Regions from separate parts of the Hominenteromicrobium sp. genome, predicted to be linked through region 1. Evidence: predicted binding sites of a transcription regulator. Region 1 holds the regulator's gene; the other holds the start of a gene.

Region 1 (9,337 bases):
GGCAGAGGGTAAGAAGCTGCCGGATCTCTTTCTGAGCATCGGCGACAGAGATTTCCTTTATAAGAATGTGCAGGAATACCATAAATTTGTTGAACCAATCTGGAAGAGCGGCCGGCTGCGCTATGATGACCTGCCCGGTTATGAGCACGAATTTGCCATTTGGGATCTTGAAATCAATAATTTCCTCGACTGGATCGACAGAGGGGATGTCTACAAGAAGATGGGTGCCAACAAAGTGTAAAGCAAAGGAAGACGGCAATGAAAATTTCAGAAATCATTGATAAATTAGAAGCATATCACGGACCGCTGGAGCCGGAGCGCAGAACGTGCGACATCGTGCAATACGGCGATCCGGATCAGGTCTGCACAGGAATCGTGTTGTCCTGTTGCCCAACGGCAGAGGTCATTCGTAAAGCTGCTGAGCTGGGGTGCAATTTAATCATCGGCCATGAGCCTCTTTTCTACGACGGATGGAACGAGACCGATTGGCTTCAGGATAACTGTGTGTATCAGGCAAAAAAACAACTTCTTGACCGTCTCGGTATCGTTGTATATCGCGATCACGATCATATCCACAATCATAGACCCGACGGTATCTTTTCCGGGTTGGCTAAAATGCTCGGCTGGGAACAGTATCAGGAGACGGAAAACTATTTTCCGGGAACTGCGTACCACTTGCCGCTCACTACGGTCCGCGCGGTGGCGGAGCATGTTGCGCATACCATGCAGATTGACGGAATTCGCATTATAGGAGACCCTGAAATGCCTGTGGAGCGCGTAGCTATCGTCGGACATTTTTTCGGAACGGACTGGGACAGGCAAAATATACAGCTCATTGAAAAAATGAATTGCGATTTGATCATTCCCGGTGAGGTGATCGATTGGACAATCGGCGAGTATGTGCAGGATGCAAATACTTTGGGAATCCGACGTGCGCTGCTGAATGTCGGGCACTTCAATTTGGAAGAACCCGGAATGCGGTATATGGCACAGTGGTTGCCGAAAGTGCTTGCGTGTGATCTTCCGATCCATTTTGTACAATCCGGTAACAGTTTTAGCTGGCTTTCGTTCAAAAAGGCAGAAGAAGGCAAGAGATTATAAAAATATGGAGGTAAGTAAACTTGACTGCAGATTTGATGTTGACGCTTGAAAAAGCCATGCAGGCATGGCAGCCCCCGGAAATTCCGGAAGATATTCCGCAGGGAGATACTCCGGGAGACAAAATATGGATTGGACCGCAGCAGAAAGAAAAAGCCGCAAAGATTTTTCCGGTAGTTTTACCTATGCTGCGCGAAGTTCTGGAAAAATCACCGGCAAAACGAGCGGTTATTACGGTGTGCGGTGGATCCGGCGTGGGAAAAACGGGTATTTCGTCCCTTTTAACATACTATTTTAATCAACTCGGAATCGGGTGCTATACGCTGTCCGGCGACAATTACCCTCGTCGTATTCCTTCTTTGAATGACGCGGAGCGTATGCGAATTTTCCGTTTAGCAGGCATACGCGGTATGCTGGAACAGAATGTTTATACCCCGGATGCTGCACGTGAACTTAAAGTACTGCAGGAAGCGGAAACGGACTCTGCGTCAAAAGAAGCAGACAGATACCCGTGGCTGACCGTATATCAAAAATCCGGTCGAAAGGCGTTGGCGGAATATCTCGGTTCCGAACAGGAACAGGAGTTTGATGAACTGTCCAAAACGCTGACACAGTTTAAAAGCGGTGCGGATAAGATATGGCTGAAAAGAATGGGCCGCACGGAGACGGAGCTTTGGTATGAAGAAAAGAATTTTCGGAATATTTCGGTGATTATTCTCGAATGGACGCACGGCAATTGCGGAAAGTTTGACGGTGTGGATATTCCGATCCTGCTGAACAGTACACCGGCTGAAACGAGAGAATACCGTCTGCTTCGTGCTCGAGATGCAAATACAGATACGCCGTTTATTGCTATGGTTTTGGAGATAGAGCAGGGTATGTTAGAAAACCGAGCACAAGCTGCAAAAATTATCTTGTCAAAATCCGGCGACTTTTTAACTTACGAACAGTTTAAGCGGCAAATGGACGCCGGCCGATAGGAGATATTGTATGTGTGACGGTGATTTCTGCCTTGGCCCGATGCTGAATGCTTATCCTGACAGCTTGGGCGGCACATTAAAGGAATGTATATCGTTTTTGGAACAGCCGGAAATGAAGGACGTATTTTCTTCGTTCTATATTCTTCCAAGCCTGTTCAACACCGATCTGGATCGCGGATTTTCTGTTATAGACTATCGACTCAATGACTTGCTGGCAGAACAAACGGATCTCGATGCGCTGCGCTCAATGGGAATTGACTTGAAGTTGGATTTTGTACTAAATCATGCTTCGGTGCTTTCCGAGCAATTTCAGGATATACTGAAAAACGGGGAACAATCCCTCTATCGTGACTTCTTTATAGATTGGAACAGATTTTGGGCAGGTCATGGAACGATGACCGAGGAGGGATATATCCGGCCGGACCCCGAACTGCTGCAAAATATGTTTTTCCGTAAACCCGGCTTGCCGATTTTAATGGTGAAGTTTCCTGACGACAGCAATGTTCCGTATTGGAATACTTTCTATCAGGAAGTTGTCTATTCCCATGTAGATGCGCAGGACTTTATGGCAATCACACACGGAAAATATGCTCCGGCAGTTCGGTTGGCTTCTTTGGTCAATGCGGCTGTCGAGCAGGGCAAATGGCCCGAGCAGACGGAACTTGGTCAATTGGAGGTGTATCGCGGTGCGGTGGTTGACTTCATGGAAAGAAATCGTCGATATTTGGGTCAGATGGATCTGAATATCCGTTCACCGCTCGTTTGGGAATTCTACAAAAATACGCTGCAAACACTTGCCGGTTACGGCGCAAAAATCGTTCGTCTGGACGCCTTTGCCTATGCACCGAAAGAGCCGGGTGCACGGAATTTCTTGAATGATCCGGGAACATGGGAGTTGCTCGGCAAGGTGACAGATTTGGCAAAACCGCTGGGTATCACGCTTTTGCCGGAGATACATGCCAGCTATGCGGAGGGAACATACCGCACGATTGCAGAAAAAGGGTATATGGTGTATGACTTTTTCCTACCCGGATTATTGCTGGATGCACTTGAACGAAGGTCCGGAGAAGTTCTTGTACAGTGGATACGGGAAATCTGTGACCGCAAAATGCTGACTGTTAATATGTTGGGCTGTCATGATGGTATTCCGTTGTTGGATTTAAAAGGGTTGCTTTCGGAAGAAAGAATCCAAAGCCTCATTGATACAGTGGTGTCCCGTGGTGGATATGTGAAAGATCTGCACGGCGCAAAAAACGTATACTATCAAGTAAATGCCACGTATTACAGCGCGCTGGGAGAAGATGACAAAAAAATGCTTCTGGCACGGGCAATACAGCTTTTCATGCCGGGCAAACCGCAGGTTTGGTATCTGGATCTGTTTGCCGGTCGTAATGATCATGCTGCCGTTCAAAGGGCGGGTGCCGGTGGGCATAAAGAAATCAACCGCACGAACCTGACATGCTCTGATATAGCTGCCGGAATGAAAAAGCCGATTGTGCAAAAACAAATCGAGCTTTTGCGGATGAGAAACCGGTTTCCTGTTTTTTCTGCAAATGCAAAAATCGTGGCTGAAGTGAACGGAACAAAAATGGATATTCGTTGGCAATCCGGCTCCGAAGAAGCGGTTCTCCAAACAGATTTCGGCGATTATTCCTTCTCTGTCTCCATTCGAGATACGTCTTCCGATACAGAATATTTCAAGTACGATTCGTAATGTGTATGGCGATTTAGCCGGAATTGAAAATAAGATGCACTGAGAGGTACGATTTTATCAAAAAAGTCTTGGCGACTGTTTGCAGCTCCTGCTGTGTCGCCAAGACTTTCTTTATGCTTTTAAAGCTTAATAATACCGAATGACCGCGATAACCTTGCCGAGAATGGTGATTTCATCGGAGATGATGGGCTCGAAATCCGGGTTTTCGGGCTGGAGACGGAACGTGCCCTTCTCCTTATAGAAGCGCTTCACGGTGGCTTCATCGCCGATCATGCCGACCACGATCTCGCCGTTTTCCGCCACGGGCGTTTTCTCTGCGATGACATAGTCGCCGTCCAGAATGCCGGCGTTGATCATGCTCAGGCCGTCCACGTGCAGCGCGAAAAGCTCCTTGCCGCTTTTGTCCGGGTAGGGAATATAGCCCTCAATGTCTTCCACGGCCAGAATGGGCAGACCGGCCGTCACCTTGCCGAGAATCGGCACCTGCTTTGCGGCAGATGCGCCCACAATGTGAATGGAGCGATTCAGGCCCGCATCGCGTGTGATATAGCCAAGCGCCTCCAAAGATTTCAAGTGGGAATGCACCGTAGAGGTGGAGCGCAAACCGGTCGCCGCGCAGATCTCACGCACAGAGGGCGGCACGGCACGTTCCGCCATGGTGGAGCAAAGATAGTCATATACAAGCTGCTGGCTTTTCGTTAAACTCGCCATATGCGATTCCTCCGTTTTAATACAATATCAGTCCCGTAGAAATGGGCAGTTCTTTAATTAAAACCATTGTATCATATATTTTCGAAAAATGCAAACGATTGTTTGCTTTTTCTGCGGATTTTCTCGAAAAAAGCGTTCATAAATGCGTTCCAAAATCTTTAACGTTTATTCATGGCTATTTAACAACTCTTTTTGAAACCGCGGTATAATATAAGCGTATTCAGAAGAAAAGGAACCGCACCTTTCTTGGATACATGTTCTACCCTCCTCAATATACCCCTCAAGCTAAAAGGAAGAAGGACCGAGCCGCATCGGTCCTTCTTCCTTTTGTATAATGGTATTTTCAGCGCGGAGAAGTGCCGATTTTGCACAGCATTGAAACTGAAAGTTTCCGTCTGCCGAAAATCCGCGGACTGAAGTATAGTTGCATATTTTTCTCAAACCCGCCCATACTACGGGTAAAGAAACCCAATGACGCTAAAAACAGGAGAGAAAAATATGGCTATGCACTTTAAAAAGCAGGAAAAAACCGAAGCGGAGCGCAAAAAGAGTACGGAGCGGCGCGGGTTTTACCTTGCGCTTGCCGTGTGTCTGACGGCCATCGGCATTGCGGCGTGGAGCACATACGATACCGTTTCCGGGTTCTTGGAGCCCACAGGGAGCGAGAGCAGTGCGTCTTCCGCCGCGTCCACACCGCGCCCCACGCCTGAAACATCCGTCCCCGTAGACGATGACCCGGAGAGCGCCGTTTCTGCGGGCCACGCGCAGGGCACTGTGCCGGAGGTCTCCGCAAGCACAGAAGCGGAGCCGCAGGAAGTGAACGCTCCTGCAGAAGAAACGCCCGTCGAAGAGACCGCTGCCGAGCCGACGTATACGGTCAGCGAAACGCTTACCCGACCGGTGCCGGGGGAGGTCATGACGGAGTTTTCCGATACGCCGGTATACTCCGAAACGATGCGCGACTACCGCGTACACGCGGGCACGGATTACACCGCGGCGCACGGCGAAACCGTGCACGCCTGCGCAAACGGAATTGTAAAAGAGACGCATACGGACATGCTGCGCGGGAATATGATTGTGATAGAGCACGGCGATTACGAAGTGCGCTATTGCGGACTCGGTGAAACGTTCCTCGTGCATGAGGGCGACGTCGTCACGGCCGGGCAGGACATCGGCAGCGTGACCGCCGCGCCGTTTGAGTCCGCGCTCGATTCCCACCTGCATATCGAAGTCACCAGAAACGACGAGCCAGTAGACCCGGAATCTGTTTTCGGTTAAAATTGAGCCAAACTGCCCCCGGCATCGTTTTAGGGGCGCGCAGCCTCGGTGTAAAAATGCACCGGGGCTGCTTTTTGCTGCTCAAAAATATTTTGCTGTTTACAATTTGTTACTTGATTTTTCTGGTTTCTCGTTCTATAATATAGTTCAAAATAGAACGAAAGTAAGTGAGTATATGATCTTTTGGGAGCGGCAAAAATCTCTTACGGCGTTTTACGAAGCGTGCACAAAGCCGGTGCGTGATGCATACGACCTGACGCAGATGCAATTCAATATTTTAATGTTCCTGCACAATAACCCGCAGTTTGATACGGCGGGAGATTTAGTCAAAACGCGCCACCTCACAAAATCGCACGTTTCAACGGCGTTAAAGGAACTTGAAGCGCGCGGGTGGATTGAAGCGCATTACGCTGCGGGCAACCGCAAAAGTCAACATTTACGCATCACGAAAAGCGCCGAAGCCGTCATCGCGGCGGGAAAAGCGGCGCAGGAGGTGTTCGGCAAGCAGCTTTTTAAGGGCTTCACGCCGGGAGAAACCGAGCAGTACAAAGTGCTGTTTGACAAAATGTGCGAAAACGCCGCAGAAGGCTTAGCGGAAACGGAAAGGATGAACTGATATGGAGCTTTTAGCCAAAATCCTCGTCTGCTTTTTGGCGGGCGCGGGCGCAGGCATCGGCACAGGCTTTGCGGGCATGAGCGCCGCCGCGGTCATCGGGCCAATGCTTATGACGTTTCTCGGCGTCCCGGCGTATCAGGCGGTCGGCATCGGCCTTGCAAGCGATGTCTTGGCCAGCGCCACAAGCGCGTGGACATATAAGAAGCATAAAAATCTTGACGTCAAAAACAGCCTGCCGCTGCTCATCGGCGTGCTTGTTATGACATTAGTCGGCAGTTTTGTCGCAAGTCTCCTGCCGGAGCGCGCCATGAGCGGCACCATGCAGATCGCCATGATCTTCATCGGCTTGCGTTTCCTCCTAAAGCCGGTCAAAACGACCAAAGAGCAAATGGCTGCGGCCACGCCGAAGGAACGCCTCATCAAATCCATCGTCGGCGGTGTCCTCGTCGGGTTTATCTGTGGCTTCGTCGGCGCGGGCGGCGGCATGATGCTGCTGTTCGTTTTGACGTCGTTTCTCGGCTATGAGATGCACATGGCGGTTGGCACCAGTGTGTTCATCATGGCGTTCACTGCGCTGACCGGTGGCATCAGCCACTTCGCCATCGGCGGCATGCCGGATGTCACATGCCTCGTTCTCTGCGTCGTTTTCACGCTCCTTTGGGCGAAGATTGCCGCCGCCATCGCAAACCGCGCCAGCGCCGTCACTCTGAACCGCGTCGTCGGCATAGTCATGATCCTCACCGGCATCGTGATCTTGCTTGTGAATTATGTATTTTAATAAGTAATCTCCTCCATAAAAACGAGACCTCCGAAGCACGCTTTGGCACTTCGGGGGTCTCGTCTGTTTAAGCTTTAATACTCATAATGATGCGCTTCTTTCAGCATCATGTCTTTCACCTTCATCAGGCGGATCTGGGTGGAGCGCTCGTTTTCGTCAAGCTTCATCGTGATGTACTTGATGTTCGTCTGCAGCTCCGGGATCATGACGTGCTCCAGCGCGTTGACGCGACGGCGTGTCTTTTCAATCTCTGCCGCCATCAACTGGCAGGATTTTTCCACTTCCGCCAGCTTCAGCATTTTCGGGAAGACCTCGGAAAGCGAAAGGATCGCGTCGTCAAGGTCGCCGGTCGTAAAGGCGAAGCCGTAGGAGTACATGTCGTTCTGGTCCGGTGTACGCGTCTTAAAGTCAAAATCCGGAATCTCCACGCTCATCACGTTCTGCGTGCCGGCGGAAATCGTCAGTTCCTGCTTCGGCGCAAGCAGCGCGGTGTTCAGCATTTCGTCCGGCATACCGGCGCGCGCCAGCATGAAGTTCCGGTTAGCGGAGACGAGCGCCGTTTCCACTTCTTCGCGCAGCGCTTTGTTTTCGCGCACCTTATCGAGGAACTGGCGCATCAGCTCGTCGCGCTTATCCTTCAGAAGCTTGTGCCCGCGCACGGCGGTGACGAGCTTCTTTTTCAGCCGCGTCAGCTCCATTCTGGTGGGGTTTACCTGGGTGCCTGCCACCGCGCATCACACCTTTCCGTAATACTGGTCGAGGTACTTGTCGTCGATTCGCTTCAGTTCGCTTCTGGGCAGGATGGAAAGCAGCTTCCAACCGAGCTCCAGCGTGTCTTCAATGTCGCGGTTCGTGTTATAGCCCTGCGAAACATACTCGTTTTCAAAGGCGTCCGCAAACTTCGCGTACAGCTTATCGATGTCCGTCAGCGCGGCTTCGCCGAGGATGACCATGAGCTCCTTGGCTTCTTTGCCGCGTGCATAGGCGGCAAACAGCTGGTTCATGGTGCTCGCGTGGTCGGCACGAGTCTTGCCCTCGCCGATGCCCTTATCCTTCAAACGGGACAGCGACGGCAGAACGTCAATCGGCGGCGCGATATTCTTGCGGTACAGCTCACGGCTTAAGATAATCTGCCCCTCGGTGATGTAGCCCGTAAGGTCCGGGATCGGGTGGGTCTTGTCGTCTTCCGGCATTGTTAAAATCGGGATCAGTGTGATGGAACCCGTCTTGCCGTTCTGGCGGCCTGCGCGCTCGTACAGGGACGCTAAGTCCGTGTACATATAGCCCGGGTAGCCGCGACGGCCCGGCACTTCCTTACGTGCGGCAGAGACCTCACGCAGCGCGTCCGCGTAGTTTGTAATATCCGTCATGATGACGAGAACATGGTAGTTCTTTTCAAAAGCGAGGTATTCCGCAGCAGTCAGCGCCATGCGGGGTGTTGCGATACGCTCAATGGCCGGGTCGTTTGCAAGGTTTACAAACATGACCGTGCGGTCGATGGCGCCCGTCTCGCGGAAGCTTTCGATGAAGAAGTTTGATTCCTCGAACGTGATACCCATAGCCGCAAACACAACGACGAACGGGTCGTTCGTGCCGCGCACCTTAGCCTGACGTGCAATCTGTGCGGCAAGCTGGGCATGGGGCAGACCGGAAGCAGAGAAGATCGGCAGCTTCTGGCCGCGCACCAGCGTGTTCAGACCGTCGATGGCCGAAACACCGGTCTGGATGAATTCCTGCGGGTAGTTGCGGGCCGCCGGGTTCATCGGCAGACCGTTGATGTCGTCGCGGCGGTCGGGCAAAATCTCCGGGCCGTCGTCAATGGGGCGGCCGAGGCCGTCGAAAATACGACCCAGCATGTCTTCGCTTACGCCCAATTCCATCGTTCTGCCGAGGAAGCGCACGCGGCTGTTCGAAAGGTTGATGCCGGTGGAGCTTTCAAAAAGCTGCACCAGCGCGTTGCCCTCGTTAATTTCCAGCACCTTGCAGCGGCGCTTTTCACCGTTTGCAAGTTCAATTTCCGCCAGCTCGTCATACGTTACGTTTTCAACGCCCTTTACGAGCATCAGAGGACCTGCGACCTCCTGTATGGTTCTGTATTCCTTTGGCATCAGAAGTCCTCCTTGTTTTCAATGGCTTTGTCAATCTGCTGAGAGAGCTCTGCG
Region 2 (9,337 bases), on a different contig from region 1:
CGCAGCCACTTGAGGCCATCAATTTTGCACAGGCGGCGCATCAGCTTTGCAAGGGAATATTCGCCGTACAGGTCAATGCCGTAGCGGGTCGTGTCCTGCGCAATGAGGATGAGCTCCTTCGCGCCGTTTTCAACGAGACCGCGCGCTTCTTCCTCGATGCTCTCCATCGTGCGGCTGCGGTAGCCGCCGCGGATCATCGGAATCGCGCAGTAAGTACATTTGTTGTCGCAGCCCTCTGCAATCTTGATGTACGCAAAATAGCTCGGGGTCGAAAGCTCGCGCTCGCCGCACAGCGGCATTTTGCTCTTTTCGGGAAAGCTCTCCGTAAAATCATTCATTGCACTTTCAATGCACGCCGCAATGTCCGCGTTCGCGCCGATGCCGAACACGCCGTCCACCTCGGGCAGCTCTTTGTGAATTTCCTCGCGGTAGCGCTCCGCAAGACATCCCGTCACCACAATCTTCTTGATGCGGCCCTCTTTTTTCAGCGTCGTAAGCTCCAGAATTTCATCGATGGATTCCTGCTTCGCGCTGTCGATAAAGCCGCAGGTGTTCACGATTGCAACGTCCGCAAGCGCAGCGTCATCGCACAGCTCAAAGCCCGCGTTTTTCAGGTTCGCCATCAGCATTTCGCCGTCCACCTGGTTTTTGGCACAGCCAAGGCTGACCATTCCCACTTTAATTGCCATGTATATAACCCTTTCTCGGTGCATATCCAAGCCTTAGACATGCCCTTATATAATTTCTGTTCTGCCGCTACCTATTTTAGCAGAAAACGAGCGGCTTTTCAATCGAAATGCCGCCCGTTCACAAAAATCATACAATTATACGCGCAAAAACACGCTTGCCGCCCGGAAATCATGCCTTTTTTGCACACCCTGTCCGTCTCGCGCAACGCACAAAACGGCCCTGCAACCAAAGCAGCGCCGTTTTACGGTCATTCTTCTGAATTTAAGACAGAGAAGATCTCGTCAAAGCCGTAGCCATAGCGCTGCAAGGCGGCTACGGCACGGCGGCGCACTTTTTCGTCTTCGCGCGCCATGGGATACTTTCGCTCCAAAATGGCGCGGATGTTTTCCTCTGTTTCCGAACGTTCTGTGGAAAACTCGTCCATCACCGCGGCGATGAGCGCATCGTCAATGCCCTTTTGGCGCAGCTCCTGCTTTACGCGGCGCGCGCCGAATTTTTTGCGTGTGAAAAGCTCGTTTGCAAGGCGGCGGGCGTAGTCCTCGTCATTTAGTAAGCCCAGCTCTTCCATGTGCTCCACGGCGCTTCGGGCAGCCTCGCGGTCAAATTCCGCGCGGGTGATCTTGTTTTCCAGCTCTTTTTTGGAGTGGGCGCGGTGCTCCAAAAGGTACAGCGCCTTTTCCTCGGCGCGGTGCTTTGCGGATGCCTGCAAAAGCGCGTGCAGCTCCTCGTCGTCGAGCTCGTCGCCGATGGCAATGCCGCGGCGCAAAAGCGTTTCCGTGTCCACCTTCACCGCCGCTTCGCCGTCAATATAAAGCTGTGAAAGCCTGTGGCGGCGCGGGGCGATGTCCGTGATCTTCATTATTCGTCGTCATCGACCGTGATGTCGATGTCTGCCTGCACGTTCTTACGGGTGTTCTCCGCCTGCTCGGGGGATTCTTCCTCCTCGGCCTTTTCAACGGGCTTCGGCGCACTGCCGCCCTTGATGGACTTTGCGTAGAGCTTATCCGCATTCTGACGGACGAGCTCGGAAATTTCCTCAAAAATATCCGGGTTGTCGCGCAGGAAGTTCTTCGCATTGTCGCGGCCCTGACCGATACGCGTGCCGTTATACGAGAACCACGCGCCGCTCTTCTGCACGATCTCGAGTCTTTCGGCAAGGTCAAGCAGGTCGCCGACCTTCGAGATGCCCTGCCCGTACATGATGTCGAATTCGACCTCACGGAACGGCGGCGCAACCTTGTTTTTCACAACCTTGACCTTTGTGCGGGAGCCGATGATGTCGGTACCGCTCTTCAAAACCTCCTTCTTGCGCACATCGAGACGCACGGAGGAGTAGAATTTCAGCGCGCGGCCGCCCGGCGTGACCTCCGGGTTGCCGTAGACAACGCCGACTTTTTCGCGCAGCTGGTTGATGAAAATGGCGACGCAGTTTGACTTCGAGATGGCACCGGCAAGCTTTCTTAACGCCTGCGACATCAAACGCGCCTGCAAGCCGACGTGGCTGTCGCCCATTTCGCCCTCGATCTCCGCGCGCGGAACGAGCGCCGCCACAGAGTCCACAACGATAACATCGATGGCGTTGGAGCGCACGAGCGCCTCGGTAATCTCGAGCGCCTGTTCGCCGTTGTCCGGCTGCGAAACGAGCAGAGAATCCACGTCTACGCCGAGCGCGGACGCATAGACCGGGTCAAGCGCGTGCTCCACGTCGATAAACGCCGCGTTGCCGCCCATTTTCTGGCCTTCGGCGACGCAGTGGAGCGCCAAGGTGGTCTTACCGGAGGATTCCGGGCCGTAGATCTCAATGATTCTGCCGCGCGGCAGACCGCCGATACCGAGCGCGAGGTCCAGCGAAAGAGAGCCGGTGGAGATCGCATCCACGTGCATGCCGTTGTTCTGGCCAAGACGCATAACAGCGCCCTCGCCGAACTGCTTTTTAATCTGCGTCAACGCAGTCTCAAGCGCTTTGCGCTTGTCTTCGGGCTTGATGTCCTCCGCTTTTTTGCTTACGGGGCTTTTATTTTCCTTCGCCATGGTTATATCCTCACTTCTTTTGAAATTTGGGTTATGGTTCCTGATTGATTGTGTTTCCGTCGAGCGTGGTTAAAGTTTTTGCCAACCTTTTTCAAAAGGCTGCGGTTTCCAAAGGTGAAACTCTTTTTTTACTGCCTCTATTATACTAAATCCGTTGAAAAAAAGCAACGGTTTTCTCGAACATATTTTCTTTTTTTGCTGAGGTGAGCGAAAAAGCGACAGTTAAGAGGACATCACAGGACATCGGCAGACATCTTTTTGCGCAAAAAGGGCAGAACCCCGAAGAAAACCGGAACTCTGCCCCTTTTTTAGCTTATGTAGAAATTACAGACCGAGCAGTTCGGTTGCCGCTTTCTCCATTTTTGCGATGATCTCATCGGACTCTGCGGCAGTTTTACCCTTGCCGGAGAGGTAAATTTTGATCTTCGGCTCTGTGCCGGACGGGCGGACGATGAGCTTGCTGCCGTTCTCTAGACGATACTCGAGCACGTTGGACTTCGGAAGCGTGATCTCCGTCTTCTCCGCGCCCTCTGTGCGCACGGAAAGCTGATAGTCGCTGTCGCCGACGACCTTGAAGCCGGCAATCTCTGCCGGAGCGTTGTGGCGCAGATGATCCATGATGGAATTCATCTTCTTCATGCCGTCTTCGCCCTCAAACGCGAAGTTGCACAGGGCGTTCTTGTAGTAGCCATACTTTTCGTACAGAACATTGATGGCATCGACGAGCGTCATGCCCTTTTCTTTGTAGTAGGAAGCCATTTCGCAGATGATCATGCTGCCGTCCACGGCGTCCTTATCGCGCACATAGCCGCCGGAGAGGTAGCCGTAGCTCTCTTCAAAGCCGAGCAGGTAGCGCTCCGGGTGGCCTTCGCTCTCAAGCAAAGCGATCTGGTCGCCGATATACTTGAAGCCGGTGAGGGTACGGCGAATTTCAATGCCGTAATCCTTCGCGATGCCGTTGACCATATCGGTGGAAACAATCGTCGTGACCGCGACCGGGTCCTTCGGCATGGTGCCGAGCTCCGTTTTGCACTGTGCAATAAAGTTCAGGAGCAGAATGCCCACTTCGTTGCCGGTCATGAGCACATACTCGCCATGCTGGTTGACGGCGATGCCTACGCGGTCACAGTCCGGATCGGTCGCGAGCAGCAGGTCGGGCTTTACGGTCTTGCAGAGATCAAGGCCCTTCTGGAGTGCTTCGCGGATTTCCGGATTCGGGTACGGGCAGGTGGGGAAGTTGCCGTCCGGCTCGCTCTGCTCCGGCACAACGGTGATATCCTTCACGCCGATGCGGTCGAGGATGCGCAGCACGCACATTTTGCCGCTACCGTTGAGCGGGGTGTAGACGAGCTTGAGGTTATCCGCCGGCTTACCGAGGATGCTCACGCCGTAAACCGCGTCGATGAACGCGTTGACGGTCTCTTCGCCAATATATTCCGCCTTGCCGGAAGCGAGCGCCTCCTCAAACGGGATTTTCTTCACGTCCGCGAAAATATCGAGCGCTTCGATCTCCGCCATAATGCCGTCTGCCATGCCTTCCGTTACCTGACAGCCGTCGTTTCCGTAGGCCTTATAGCCGTTGTACTTTGCCGGGTTGTGGCTTGCGGTAACGCAGATGCCTGCATCACAGTGCAGGTGACGCACAGCGAAGGACAGTGCCGGGGTCGGCATGAGCTGCGGGTAGAGGTACGCCTTGATGCCGTTTGCGGCGAGCACCGCTGCGGACTCTTTGGAGAACAGCACGCCCTTGTTGCGGCTGTCGTGTGCAATGGCAACGGAAAGGGGCTTACCCTCCGTGTTGTGCTTATTCAGGTAGTTTGCAAGGCCCTGTGTCGCCTTGCGCACCGTGTAGACGTTCATGCGATTCGTGCCTGCGCCAATGACACCGCGAAGGCCGCCGGTGCCGAAGGCAAGGTCTCTGTAAAAACGGTCGTTTATCTCCTCGGGCTGATCCTTAACGGAAAGCAGCTCTTCTTTCAAGTCTGGATCGTCCAGTTCGACGCTAAGCCATCTTTCATACTCGGTCATACTCTATTCTTCCTTCCATGGTTTAAATTTTCGGCAGTGCGAAAAAACGTATCTGCCTTATGTTAAATGCGGATGACCCGCACCTACACGCTATAATTAGATTACCATTTTATCTGTGCAATGTCAATGACAAGTTGCGTCGCTCCATGTCAATTTATGTGTAAAATATTTGTTAGTATCCCGGCGGGCGAAATATCAACCAGTCCGCAGGTCGCGCGAAAGCCCGAGCAGGAGCCGGGGTTTAAGATATACAGTCCGTCGTCGTAGGTCTCGAGCGCCTCGTGCGTGTGGCCGAACAGCAAAAGATTCGCACCCGCCTCCCTTGCGGCGCACACAACGGTATAGAGCCCTGATTTCACATGGTAAAGGTGCCCGTGTGTGCAGAAAATTTTAGCGCCGTCAAGGTCTAAAATTTCGCGTACCGGCATGTCTGCGCAGCCGAGGTCACAGTTGCCGCGCACGGAGTAAAATGCGATATTCGGGAACAGAGCGCGCATCATTTGAAAATCGTTTTGCCCGTCGCCGAGGAAAATGACGGCATCCACGTCTCTGTGCTTCTCGAGCGTTTCGCGCATATAGAGCGGCATGCCGTGGGAATCCGAAAAAACCAGCAGTTTCATGAAAATTCTCCTTCTTTTGAATTTAACGCAGATGAGGTCTCATTTTTTCGCGCCGCGCATAAACTGTAAACGGAAGTTTCCCTAAAGGGAGGGTTTACCATGAACGAACGTGAAATGCAATCGCTTTTGGCTTTGGCGGCGAAACGGCTGCACACCACGCCGGAAGCGCTGCGCGCCGCCGCCGAAAACGGCGACCTGCAGAACATTACGGGCGGTCAAAATAACGCGGCGGCTTCGCAGCTAAACCGCGTTTTAAGCGACCCGGAGGCCGCGAAAAAGCTGCTTTCCACACCTGCCGCGCAGAAACTATTTGAGGCTCTCGGCGGCAAAAAATAGAAAGGAGGTGAGCGGCGGTGGAAGACCTGGCCGCAGCCGTACAATCCATTTTAAACGACCCGCAAAGCATGGCGCAGCTGCAGGGCGTGATGAACTCGCTTGGCATGAATCCGCCGCAAGCCCCTGCCCCGGCTACGCCGCCGGTGCAGCAAAAACCGGCGGCCACCGCGCCGCTCAATTTGCTGAACACTCTAAACAACAGCGATCCGATGACGGCGATGCTTTTGCGCGCCGCGCCGCTTTTGGCAAGCGCAAACCGCGAAGATGACTCCACGCGATTGCTTGCGGCGCTGCGCCCTTTGCTCGGCGAAGCACGGCAGAAAAAGCTGGATGAAGCCTCGAAAATTTTGAAGCTCTTGCGCCTTTTGCCGCTTTTGAAAGAGAGCGGCGTTTTACAGAATATTCTTTGAGAAAGGCGGGGTAAAATGCCGAGTAACATGCCGGACGCACGCGCCGTGGAAGAAGCCTTGCGCCGCGCGCGGGAAATGCAGGGGCGCTCGGCGCATAACGCGCCGTCTCCGCCGGAAAAGCCAACGGAGGAATCAACGCCGGGAAATGCGGAAACGTCAGCTGAAATACCGAAGGAATTTCAGGCTGCTCCGAATAGGCCTCTTTCTCCTCTCGATACGCTGCTAAAAGACAAGGAGCGCACGCTTTTGCTTGCACTCCTCCTTTTGCTTTACAACGAAGGCGGCAGTGCGGAGCTTTTGTTCGCGCTCTTTTATCTGCTTATCTGATCTGACCGTCGCCGCGGATGATGAATTTGTAGGAAACGAGCTCATTCAAGCCCATGGGGCCTCTGGCGTGCAGCTTCTGCGTGGAGATGCCGATCTCTGCGCCGAGCCCAAGCTCGCCGCCATCCGTGAAGCGCGTGGACGCGTTTACATAGACCGCCGCCGCATCGACCTGTGCCGTGAACCGCTCCGCCGCACGGAGGTTCTCGGTGACGATACACTCGCTGTGGCCGGTAGAATACTGCGCAATGTGCGCGATAGCCGCGTCAAGGCTGTCTACGACGCGCACAGCCAGAATATAATCGAGGTATTCCGTTGCCCAGTCCGCTTCGGTCGCGGGTTTGGCTTCGGGCAGAAGTTCGCATGTGCGCTTATCGCCGCGCAGCTCTACGTTTTTCTCTTTGAGCTTATTTGAGATGACGGACAGCGCCGCTTCGGCAATGTCCTTGTGCACCAAGATCGTTTCGATGGCGTTGCAGACGGACGGACGGGAGGTTTTCGCGTTGAAAATGATATTCGCCGCCATTTCGATGTCTGCGTCTTTGTCGACATACACGTGGCAGTTGCCGACGCCGGTCTCGATGACCGGTACCTTGGCGTTTTCCACCACGGCGCGGATAAGCCCTGCGCCGCCGCGCGGAATGAGCAAATCGAGGTACTCCGTCATGCCCATGAGCTCCACGCTGGACGCGCGGGAGGTATCCTGTACAAGCTGAACGCTGTCGCGCGGGAGGCCGGCGGATCCTATCGCATCGCGCAGAACTTCGGCGATGGCATTATTGGAGCGGAACGCTTCCTTGCCGCCGCGCAGAATGACGGCACTGCCCGCCATAAGGCACAGCGCAGCCGCGTCGCTCGTCACGTTCGGACGCGCTTCGTAAATGATGCCGATAACACCCATCGGCACCGTGATCTTCTCTACTTTAAGCCCTTTGGGGTTCGTTTCGCCGCTTAAAATGCGGCCCACGGGGTCGCGTTGGGCGGATACGTCTTCCACGCCCTTTGCCATGCCCTCAATGCGGGCAGGCGTGAGCGCCAAGCGGTCGAGCATGGCTTCGCTCATGCCGTTTTCTTTTGCGGCTTTAATGTCTTCTTCGTTCGCGGCAAGAATTTCTGCCTGACGCGCGCGCAGGGCAGCCGCGGCGGCGTTTAATGCCGTGCGCTTTTTTTCGCCTGCGGTGCGCAGAACGGCGGCGGCTTTTTGGGCTGCGGCACCCATTTTTTGAAGTTCTGTCATACGCGTTGTGTTCCTTTCTGTAAATTACGGCATGAACACCGTGCCGATGTCCTCACCGTCGAAAATGCGGTAGAGGTTCTCCGGATCTTCGCCGGAGAGGATATATGTCGGGATATTTGCACGCCCTGCAATCTCTGCGGCACGAATTTTCGTCGCCATGCCGCCTGTACCGCGTGCGGAGCCTGCCCCGCCCGCCATGGCACGCACCTCGTCGTCGATCTTCTCGATGACGCTGAGACGCTTTGCGTCGGGGTAGGCCTTCGGGTTTTTGTCGTATACGCCGTCGATGTCCGTTAAGATCATCAGCACGTCTGCGTTGATAATGCTTGCGACGATGGCGGAAAGCGTATCGTTATCGCCGAAATTGCGACCCTCGAGCTCATCGACCGCAACGGTATCGTTTTCGTTGACGATCGGAATGACGTTCATATCGAGCAGCTCACGGAATGTATTTTCCACGTTGCGGCGGCTGATGGGCTGCGAGGTAACATCTGCCGTGAGCAAGACCTGCGCGACGTTCTGATGATATTCGCCGAAGAATTTATCGTAGGCAAACATCAGCTCGCACTGGCCGATGGCGGCAAGCGCCTGCTTTTTGGCGGTGTCGTCCGGGCGCTCCGGCAGACCGAGCTTGCCCATGCCCACGCCAATGGCGCCGGACGTAACGAGCACGATGCGACGGCCGCCGTTTTGCAGGTCGCACAGCGTGCGGCAGAGCTTATCGATGCGGCGCAGGTTCATTTTGCCGTTTTCGTATGTCAAGGTTGAGGTGCCGATTTTCACCACAACGGTTTTTACTGTATTTAAATCCATGATTTTATTTGTTTTCACCGCAAATTCGCGGCAAAAACGTCCTTTCCCTATTCTCTTTTCTGCTCCATTATACATGGAAACAGCGCAAAAAGAAAGCCTTTTTGCAAAAACTCAGGCGTTAAAAACGTCTAAGTCTTCGCCGTTTACGACCTTGCCCGTGTAGCCCGCATCGCGGATCTCCTGCAAAATGAGGTCGCTGCGGCGGCGCGTTTCAGCTTCGACATCAATGGCGTTATCCTGAATATTCATGTGGTAAATGCGGTGGTAGGTGACGAGCAGCTTCGGCTGCGCTTTTTTCGCAACCTCAGCTAAGTCCGTGCTGAGCGTATGCACCTCGCGGTGATATTTCTGCCACTTCGGTTCGCGCGCGGCAATGCCGGCGGCATACTCGACCTCGTGCAGCAGAATATCGCAGTTTTTGGCCTTTTCCGCGATGATGTCGAGCGGGGCGGTATCGCCGCTGATGACAACGGTCTTCCCGTCTTTTGTTGTGAACTTATAGCCGTAGCTTTCGAGTGTGCCGTGGCTGACGGTGAACGCCTCCACGGTAACACGCTCGTCTTCGTAAATAACGCCCGGTTCAATCTCCGTCGCTTCCACCTTATAGCCGTTTTCGTTCGCGCGCTCAAAGCCGTGCAGGCGAAAATCGATATCGACCGCATAGGCAGAGAGCAGATGCTGCGCCATATTTCGGATTCCCTTCGGGCCGAAGACCCCCAGCGGTTTTTCCCGTTCCAGCACCCACGGGGTGAAAATGAGGTCCGCAAACCCGGCGGTATGGTCGGTATGCAAATGCGTACAGAACGCGGTATCGAGCAGATCGGGTCTAAGGGCATCTTCGCCGCGGC

Evidence for each region. Region 1 encodes LexA, which represses DNA repair genes until DNA is damaged. Its sites were predicted from a motif close to CNAACANNTGTTNG; they were not measured.
Region 2: the regulator LexA is predicted to act here: its motif matches at 2,899-2,912, upstream of recA (recombinase RecA).

What each region holds. Positions count from the first base shown of each region.
Region 1 is NZ_JBKWAE010000005.1:100,071-109,407, forward strand. It holds gene ACLTX1_RS05560 (alpha/beta hydrolase) at 1-241, shown strand, start outside; gene ACLTX1_RS05565 (Nif3-like dinuclear metal center hexameric protein) at 259-1,101, shown strand; gene ACLTX1_RS05570 (adenylylsulfate kinase) at 1,122-2,078, shown strand; gene ACLTX1_RS05575 (glycosidase) at 2,089-3,792, shown strand; gene lexA (transcriptional repressor LexA) at 3,919-4,503, opposite strand; gene ACLTX1_RS05585 (peptidoglycan DD-metalloendopeptidase family protein) at 5,002-5,781, shown strand; gene ACLTX1_RS05590 (MarR family winged helix-turn-helix transcriptional regulator) at 5,957-6,397, shown strand; gene ACLTX1_RS05595 (sulfite exporter TauE/SafE family protein) at 6,399-7,175, shown strand; gene ACLTX1_RS05600 (V-type ATP synthase subunit D) at 7,250-7,903, opposite strand; gene ACLTX1_RS05605 (V-type ATP synthase subunit B) at 7,910-9,283, opposite strand; gene ACLTX1_RS05610 (V-type ATP synthase subunit A) at 9,283-9,337, opposite strand, start outside.
Region 2 is NZ_JBKWAE010000002.1:172,668-182,004, reverse strand. It holds gene rimO (30S ribosomal protein S12 methylthiotransferase RimO) at 1-689, opposite strand, end outside; gene ACLTX1_RS02560 (regulatory protein RecX) at 938-1,549, opposite strand; gene recA (recombinase RecA) at 1,549-2,721, opposite strand; gene ACLTX1_RS02550 (phospho-sugar mutase) at 3,046-4,749, opposite strand; gene ACLTX1_RS02545 (YfcE family phosphodiesterase) at 4,899-5,369, opposite strand; gene ACLTX1_RS02540 (hypothetical protein) at 5,469-5,705, shown strand; gene ACLTX1_RS02535 (hypothetical protein) at 5,723-6,115, shown strand; gene ACLTX1_RS02530 (hypothetical protein) at 6,131-6,442, shown strand; gene ACLTX1_RS02525 (glutamate-5-semialdehyde dehydrogenase) at 6,435-7,676, opposite strand; gene proB (glutamate 5-kinase) at 7,701-8,489, opposite strand; gene ACLTX1_RS02515 (MBL fold metallo-hydrolase) at 8,601-9,337, opposite strand, start outside.